Regions from separate parts of the Serratia surfactantfaciens genome, predicted to be linked through region 1. Evidence: predicted binding sites of a transcription regulator. Region 1 holds the regulator's gene; the other holds the start of a gene.
What was found. Region 1 encodes CRP, which controls carbon source genes, mostly activating them, when cyclic AMP is high. Its sites were predicted from a motif close to ATGTGANNNNNNTCACAT; they were not measured.

Region 1 (4,483 bases):
CGAGGCCAACGACTTCGGCCTGCTGCAACAAAGCTTTATCGACTACGGCAAGAACGGCACCGGCCGTTCGCGCAAGTATCTGCATACCTACGACGAAGCGGTGCCATACAATCAGGTGCCGGGCACCTTCACCCCGTGGGAGCCACTGCCGGCGCCGACCGACGTGCTGTTCTACGAGGGGCTGCACGGCGGCGTAGTCACCGAGCACCATGACGTGGCCAAACATGTCGATCTGCTGGTCGGCGTGGTGCCGATCGTCAACCTGGAATGGATCCAGAAGCTGATCCGCGATACCGGCGAGCGCGGCCACTCCCGCGAAGCGGTAATGGATTCGGTGGTGCGTTCGATGGAAGACTACATCAACTACATCACGCCGCAGTTCTCGCGCACCCACATCAACTTCCAGCGCGTTCCGACGGTGGACACCTCCAACCCGTTCGCTGCCAAGGCCATTCCGTCACTGGATGAAAGCTTCGTGGTGATCCACTTCCGCGGGCTGGATCAGATAGACTTCCCCTATTTGCTGGCGATGCTGCAAGGATCGTTTATTTCGCACATCAATACGCTGGTGGTGCCGGGCGGCAAGATGGGGTTGGCGATGGAGCTGATCATGGCGCCGCTGGTGCAGCGGCTGCTGGAAGGCAAGAAGATCGAATAAGCGCGTTGAGCGCGGCGGCTGGCCGCGCTCCGTCTCGATTACGCCGGCTGGCGGATCTCGAAGCTGTGGGTCACCGTGGCGGCTTTGTTGAGCATCAGCGCCACCGAGCAGTATTTCTCCGCCGACAGGTTCACCGCTCGCTCTACGATCTTGTCGGTCAGATCCTGACCGGTGACGATGAAGTGCAGGTTGATATGGGTGAACAGCCGCGGGGCTTCTTCGCGGCGCTCGGAGGTCAGCTTCACCTCGCAATCGCGCACGTCATTGCGCCCTTTTTGCAGGATGGACACCACGTCGATCGCGCTGCAGCCGCCTACCGACATCAGCACCATCTCCATCGGGCTGGGCGCTTTATCGCCGGCGTTGCCGTCCATCAGTACCTGATGGCCGGAGGCCGATTCACCCAAAAACGTTAACCCTTCCACCCATTTAACTCTTGCCTGCATTCTGGTCACTCCGGTTGATTTCTTAAAATCAGAGTACGCTTTCGCATAGAAACAGGCAACGTAACCTGATGCTAATCATGCTGAAGCGAGACAACACGAGACACCCGCCTTACTCTGTGCTACAAACAGAGCCGCAATAAATCTTTCCGGGACACTGCATTTCAGGGAAACGCCCAGAGAAAGGCTCCTTTACCGGTATGTTAACAGAATGTAGCTTGCAGCGCTTACGGCAAGTTAATATGCTAGAGCGACAGCGTATTTTTATGACACGCCTCAAAACTTGCCGGTAGCCCTCGCTCATAACAGCGGCTACAGGCGGGTTTTACAGGGAACTCTGACCCCTGTGACACAAGGCAGCGATAACAACAGAGGATAACAGCGAATGGTTCTCGGCAAACCGCAAACAGACCCTACTCTCGAATGGTTCCTGTCTCATTGCCATATCCACAAATATCCATCGAAGAGTACGCTGATTCACCAAGGTGAAAAGGCCGAAACGCTTTACTACATCGTGAAAGGCTCCGTCGCGGTGCTGATCAAGGATGAAGAAGGTAAAGAGATGATCTTGTCCTACCTCAACCAGGGGGATTTCATCGGCGAGCTCGGATTGTTCGAAGAGGGCCAGGAGCGCAGCGCCTGGGTTCGCGCGAAAACCGCCTGTGAAGTGGCCGAAATTTCCTACAAGAAATTCCGCCAGCTGATCCAGGTGAACCCGGACATCCTGATGCGTCTGTCCGCCCAAATGGCGAGCCGCCTGCAGGTCACTTCCGAAAAAGTGGGCAACCTCGCCTTCCTGGACGTTACCGGCCGCATCGCGCAAACCTTGCTGAATCTGGCGAAGCAACCCGACGCCATGACTCACCCGGACGGCATGCAGATCAAAATCACCCGTCAGGAAATCGGCCAGATCGTCGGCTGCTCGCGCGAAACCGTTGGCCGTATTCTGAAAATGCTGGAAGACCAAAACCTGATTTCCGCCCACGGCAAAACCATTGTCGTCTACGGCACCCGTTAATCCCTGAAAAAACGGCGCAATCTGCGCCGTTTTTTATCTGCTCGCTGCCATGTGGCGTCGTCTGATCTACCACCCGGAAGTCAATTACGCACTGCGACAAACGCTGGTGTTGTGCCTGCCGGTGCTGTTCGGCCTGCTGATCGGCCAGCTGCAGCTCGGCCTGATGTTCTCTCTGGTGCCCGCCTGCTGCAATATCGCCGGTCTCGACACGCCGCATAAGCGCTTCTTTAAACGGCTGATCGTCGGCGGTGCGCTGTTCGCCCTCAGCAGCCTGCTGCTGCAACAGGCCCTGCTGTGGCATCTGCCGCTGCCGGCGCTGATGCTGGGTCTGGCGCTGTTGCTCGGCGTCACCGGCGAAATCAGCCCGCTGCACGCCCGGCTGTTGCCGGCGGCGCTGGTGGCCGCCATCTTCGCTCTCAGCATGGCTGGCACGGTACCAATCTGGCAGGCGCCGTTGTTGTACGTCATCGGCACCGCCTGGTACGGCTTATTCACCTGGTTCTGGTTCAAACTGTGGAAAGAGCAGCCGATGCGCGAGACGTTGAGCCAGCTTTATCTGGAACTGGCGGACTACTTCGAAGCCAAGTATTCGCTGCTGACCCAACACACCGACCCGCAAACCGCGCTGCCGCCGCTGCTGGTGCGCCAGCAAAAGGTGATGGATCTGATCAGCCTACTGTACCAACAGCTTAATTTCCTGCCGCACGCCAACAACCTCGATCAAAAGCGCCTGCAGCGCGCCTTTCAGGTGGCGATGGACCTGCAGGAGCACATCACCGTCAGCCTGCATCTGCCGGAAGAAGTGCAGAAGCTGATGGAGCAGAGCCAGGCCGAAGCGATCATTCGCCGCAACGCCCAGGTGATCGCCGGCCGGCTGCGCGTGGTGGCGCACGATATTCTCTACCATCAACATTCGAAGCGCTTTTCCATGACGCACGAGCTGGCGGCGCTGGAAAAAATGGCGGCGCAGCATCCCGACAACCCGGTCGGCCAGTTTTGCTACTACCATTTCAGCCGCATCGCCCGCCTGCTGCGCACCCAGCACCCGCTGTACCGCCGCGATTTGATGCCCAGCCAGCACCGCCTGCCGTTTTGGCCGGCGTTGGCCAGCTACCTGTCGTTCAAATCCACCGCCCTGCGCAACGCCGCGCGGCTGGGGGTAACGCTGGCGGTCGGCAGCAGCCTGGGGGCGGTATTCAACCTGCCGAAGCCTTACTGGATCCTGCTCACTATCATGCTGGTGAGTCAAAACGGCTATAACGCCACCCGGGTGCGCATTCAGCACCGTGCGCTGGGCACGATCGCCGGACTGTTGCTGGCGGCGGGTCTGCTGCAGCTGCAGTTGCCGGAAGGGGAAACGCTGAGCATCATGCTGGTGATCACGCTGCTGGCCTACCTGGTTTCGCGCAAGAATTACGGGCTATCGGTGATCGGCTTTACGGTCACGGCGGTTTACACCCTGCAGCTGCTGGCGCTGAACGGCTCGCATTTTCTGGTGCCGCGCCTGATCGATACGCTGATCGGCTGCGTGCTGGCGTTCGGCGGCACCATTTGGCTGTGGCCGCAGTGGCAAAGCGGGCTGCTGCGCAAAAATGCCCATCAGGCGCTGGAGAACGATCAGGCCGCGCTGCGGCTGATGCTGAAGCAACCCGAGCCGGACGCCGCCTCGCTGGCCTACGCCCGCATGCAGGTCAACCAGGCGCACAATGCGCTGTTCACAGCGCTCAATCAGGCGATGCAGGAACCGGGATTCGCCTCGAACTATCTGGCTGACATGCGGCTGTGGGTCACTCACAGCCAGTTCATCGTCGAGCACCTGAACGCCATGACCATTCTGGCGCGCGAGCACTACATGCTGACGCCGAAGCTGGCGGAAGAGTATCTGCAAACCTGTGAAATCGCGCTGCAAAGCTGCCAGCAGCGGCTGGAATACGATGGCCCGAGCAGCGACAACAGCGGCATCATGCAGCCGCCGGACTTGCATCCGGACATGCCCGTCACCGAGATGGAGCGCCATCTGCGGCGCATCCTGTCGCACCTGAGCGTGATGCATACCATTTCGTCGCTGGCCTGGCGCCAGCGCCCGCACCACGGCATCTGGCTCAAACGCAAACTGCGCGATCAATAAGGGCGCGGCATGCCGCGCCCCGTTATTCGCCGCACGGGCTTCAGGCGTTGATCACGTCCTGCACCGCCAGCTCGAACAGCGCCATGCCGGCTTCGATATCCTGCAGCTCCACCACCAGCGACGGCGCGAAACGAATCACGTTCGGCCCGGCGTTGAGGATCATCAGCCCACGCACAGCGGCGGCGGTGAGGAAGTCACGCGCTCTGCCGTGATAATGCGGCGTCAGTTCGGCGCCA
Region 2 (4,483 bases), 550 kb from region 1:
CAGCCGGCTTCGCACTCGGCGCGCACTACGCTGTCACCCGGCATGAAAACGCCACCCAGCTGCTGGAGACGCCGCCGCAGCGCCTGATGCAAGCGCATGCCGGGCACCGAAGGCGGCAACGTCGGCAGCAGTCGGATCGGCTTGCCGACCGCATCCTGCAGCACCGCCAGCGACGCATCGTCCTCCAGGCCCAGACAGGCCGGCAGGAAGAGCGCCTCGGCCTCACCCGCCAGCCGCCGCAGCTCTTCGGCCATCGGCGGCAGGCTTTCCATCAAATCCAGTACCCGGGCGATGTTCACCGCGCGGAACTCACTGGGGTTATTGCGCAATCGGTCCAGCGCCGGCACGTGCAGATAGGCTACGTCCGTCTGCACGCCGAGCTCCCGGCTTAAGGAGTCGGCAGCCATCTGCGGCTGGAAGTCGAGGAACCCTTCGATGCCGATCACCGCGATGCGCCGCCAGGGCAACTGGCCGGTCAGCGGCAGCGTCGGGATCGCCTGCGAGCTGAGCCAGGTGGCGCGGCGCGTGCCGAGCGGCGTAATGCGCAGATGGTTTTTGGTCCCCTCACCCTGCAGGTTCAGCCCGCAGCGTTCCAGCAGCCGTTGCGCGGCGGCGGACAGCGCCGCCACCCGGCCGGGGCCAATCAGAGAATACGGATGCTGCGGCGCCTGCTGCGCCAGCTGCGGCAACGCCGCCAACGGCATCTCGACCGGTGTGCCGTCCGGCAATCTCGCCAACAGGTCGAGCGAACCGGAGGAGAAGTAGAGCGCGCTCTGGCCAGAACTGACCACCGCGCAGCGCTTGCCCTGCTCGGCCACGGCAATGGCGCAGCTCAGGCCCGCCAGGCCGCCGCCAATCACCACTACGTCAAATCGCATCATCCGCCTCCTGCCCCTTGTCGGCCTGGGCCTCAAGCCCGCATAACCCTTGATAAACCCAGCTGGTAAATTCGCTCTCGCGCAGCGCATCGCCCCAGGCGATCGGCCGAACACCTTTCCATCGTTCGTTGAGGAACTGCGACAGCTGCGCGATGGACTGCTGCGGCGTGCTGACGTTAAAGCGCGTCAACAGCCCGGCGGCGCGACAGGCGCAGAGTTCCCCCTGGCAGGTGCCCATGCCGACGCGGGTGCGGCGGCGCAGATCCACCAGGTTATTGACGGTCAGCGAATTGACCGCATAGCGCACCTCCCCGGCGGTCACCGCCTCGCATTCGCACACCAGGCTGGTGTCGAGCCGATCGGCCGCCGGCACCTGGCTGGCGCGATCGCCGTGCCGGTAAATCGCCGAACCGCGAATGCTGGCGGGCAGAGAAACTACGCGGCGCACCGTTTCCTCCGCCGACTGACGGGATCCCGGCAACGCGTCCTGCGCAGTGGTGCACGGGCTGTTTACCCCGAGCTTTTCGCACACCTTGTCGGTGGCCCACTCCGCCATCAGGCGGTAGGTCATCAGCTTGCCGCCGGTGATGGTGATGAACCCTTCCAGCCCGTCGCGGGCGGCGTGATCGAGCAGCACGATGCCGCGGCTGACGTTGCGCCCGCTGGGATCGTCGTCGCTGGCCACCAGCGGCCGCACCCCGGCGTAGGCGCGCAAAATGCGGGTCTGCGCCAGAGTGGGCGCCAGCAGCGCCCCTTCGCGGATCAGAATGTCCACCTCCTGCGGGGTCACCAGCATGTTGTCAATTTGGTCGTAGTCGATATGGGTCGAGGTGGTGCCGATCAGCGAGATGGTGTCGCCCGGCACCAGGATGTCGGCGTCCGCCGGTTTGCGGCAGCGGTTGATCACCATGTTGTTGATGCGATGGCCGAGGATCAGCAGCGCCCCCTTGGCCGGGAACATGCGGATGCGCAAATCGGCGTATTCGGCGATCTGCTGGCCCCAGATGCCGGCGGCATTGACCACCACCGGCGCGTGCAGCTCATAGCGCCGCTGACTCTGATGGTCGTAAACGCGCACGCCCGTCACCCGTTCGCCGCTGCGCAACAATCCCACCACCTGGTGGTAGGTCAGGATCTGCGCGCCGTGTTCGCGCGCGTCCAACATGTTGGCGGCGCTCAGCCGGAAGGGATCGACGGTGCCGTCCGGCACGCGCACCGCGCCGATCAGCGCGGGGTTAGCCGCCGGCTCCAGCCGCAGCGCCAGCTGCGGGTCGATCGCTTCGGCGTCGATGTCGGCCTGGCGACAGGCGGCGATAAACTGTTGCTGATACTCCAGCGAGTCCTGCGGCAGGGTGATGAACAGCCCATCGGTGCGCTCGATACAGTGATGCGCGATGCGTTTCAGGATGCGGTTCTCTTCGATGCACTCGCGCGCCGACTCGCCGTCAGTCACCGCATAGCGCGCGCCGCTGTGCAGCAAGCCGTGGTTGCGGCCGGTGGCGCCGGTGGCGATGTCATGACGCTCCAGCAAAATGCAGCGCAAGCCGCGCCGCGCACAATCGCGGGCAATGCCTGCGCCGGTGGCGCCGCCGCCGATGATGATCACATCCGTTTCGCCGCCGTCAAAATAGCTGCTCATTTCGCTCCCTCAGGATCGGTAGTTATGAGCCTATTGAGCCACGGTTATTAGGGTCTTTGTTTGATAAGGAACAAGAACGAACATGAAACGAAATAAAAATGTCCACAAAAAACCATCAATGTGATCATAATCACGATTTTTGGACGTTTTTCTATTTCATAACGTTAACGAATCGCTCAAAATCCGCCGTGGTTTCATGAAAGTGTAACAATTGCGCCATTCGTCACAGCGACACCAGGCGTATTTGATGACAATGGCGCTCGTTATGGAACACAAAAACACCACATTCGATATCCGCTCAATCATCAAATGAACGTAAAAGGTCATATTGATGTGATAACAGATAAAGCCATCGGAGGCGCTCATGTTGAGTATTTTTAAGCCGGCCGCACACATCGCCCGTGTGCCGAGCGATAAGGTAGACCCGCTCTACCGTAAGCTGCGCTGGCAAATTTTCCTGGGGATCTTCTTCGGTTACGCCGCTTACTATCTGGTGCGTAAGAACTTCACCCTGGCCATGCCTTACCTGATCGAACAAGGCTTCAGCCGCGGTGACCTCGGCTTCGCGCTGTCGGGCATCTCCATCGCCTACGGCTTCTCCAAATTCATCATGGGCTCGGTCTCCGACCGATCCAACCCGCGGGTATTCTTGCCAGCCGGCCTGATCCTGGCGGCGGCGGTAATGCTGTTCATGGGCTTCGTGCCGTGGGCAACCTCCAGCATCGCCATCATGTTCGTCCTGCTGTTCCTGTGCGGCTGGTTCCAGGGCATGGGTTGGCCGCCGTGCGGCCGCACCATGGTGCACTGGTGGTCGCAGAAAGAACGCGGCGGCATCGTTTCCATCTGGAACTGCGCCCACAACGTGGGTGGCGGCCTGCCGCCGCTGCTGTTCCTGCTGGGTATGGCCTGGTTCAACGACTGGCACGCGGCGCTGTACATGCCGGCCTTCGGCGCCATCCTGGTGGCCCTGATCGCCTTCGCCCTGATGCGCGACACCCCGCAATCCTGCGGCCTGCCGCCGATTGAAGAGTACAAAAACGACTATCCGGACGACTACAGCGAAAAAGACGAAGAAGAGCTGACCGCCAAGCAGATCTTCATGCAGTACATCCTGCCGAACAAGCTGCTGTGGTACATCGCGGTCGCCAACGTGTTCGTCTACCTGCTGCGTTACGGCATTCTGGACTGGTCGCCGACCTACCTGAAAGAAGTGAAGCACTTCGCGCTGGACAAGTCTTCCTGGGCCTACTTCCTGTATGAGTACGCCGGTATTCCGGGCACTCTGCTGTGCGGCTGGATGTCGGACAAGGTGTTCAAAGGCAACCGCGGCGCCACCGGCGTGTTCTTCATGACGCTGGTGACCATCGCCACCGTGGTGTTCTGGATGAACCCGGCCGGCAACCCGACCGTGGACATGATCTGTATGCTGGTCATCGGCTTCCTGATCTACGGCCCGGTCATGCTGATCGGCCTGCATGCGCTGGAGCTGGCGCCGAAGAAAGCCGCCGGCACCGCCGCAGGCTTCACCGGCCTGTTCGGCTACCTGGGCGGCTCGGTTGCGGCCAGCGCCATCGTCGGTTACACCGTGGACTTCTTCGGTTGGGACGGCGGCTTTATGGTGATGATCGGCGGCGGCGTGCTGGCGGTTATCCTGCTGCTGCTGACCATGCTGAACGAGAAGAAACACCACGCGGAAATCGCTGCCGGCAAGCGCGGCTAACCGTCACACGACTTTTGCATGATTTAAAGGCCGCCCTGCGGCCTTTTTACTACCCTGCCCCCAACAACACGGAGAAAACGGAATGCGGACTCAAGTCAAAGCCCTGCTGACAGGGATCATTCTCGCCACCTCAATGGTCAGCGCCGCGCAGGCGGCGGACAAAGTGGTGATCGCCCACCGCGGCGCCAGCGGCTACCTGCCGGAACACACCCTGCCGGCGAAGGCGATGGCCTATGCGCAGGGCGC

Region 2: glpT (glycerol-3-phosphate transporter) is a predicted target of CRP. The motif match lies at 2,636-2,653, and genes of this name have one in related genera.

Annotation. Positions count from the first base shown of each region.
Region 1 covers NZ_CP016948.1:4,100,411-4,104,893, forward strand. The annotation lists gene ATE40_RS19255 (phosphoribulokinase) at 1-658, shown strand, start outside; gene ATE40_RS19260 (OsmC family protein) at 697-1,104, opposite strand; gene crp (cAMP-activated global transcriptional regulator CRP) at 1,487-2,119, shown strand; gene ATE40_RS19270 (YccS/YhfK family putative transporter) at 2,169-4,247, shown strand; gene argD (bifunctional acetylornithine/succinyldiaminopimelate transaminase) at 4,288-4,483, opposite strand, start outside.
Region 2 covers NZ_CP016948.1:4,654,192-4,658,674, reverse strand. The annotation lists gene glpB (glycerol-3-phosphate dehydrogenase subunit GlpB) at 1-878, opposite strand, end outside; gene glpA (anaerobic glycerol-3-phosphate dehydrogenase subunit A) at 868-2,517, opposite strand; gene glpT (glycerol-3-phosphate transporter) at 2,882-4,237, shown strand; gene glpQ (glycerophosphodiester phosphodiesterase) at 4,320-4,483, shown strand, end outside.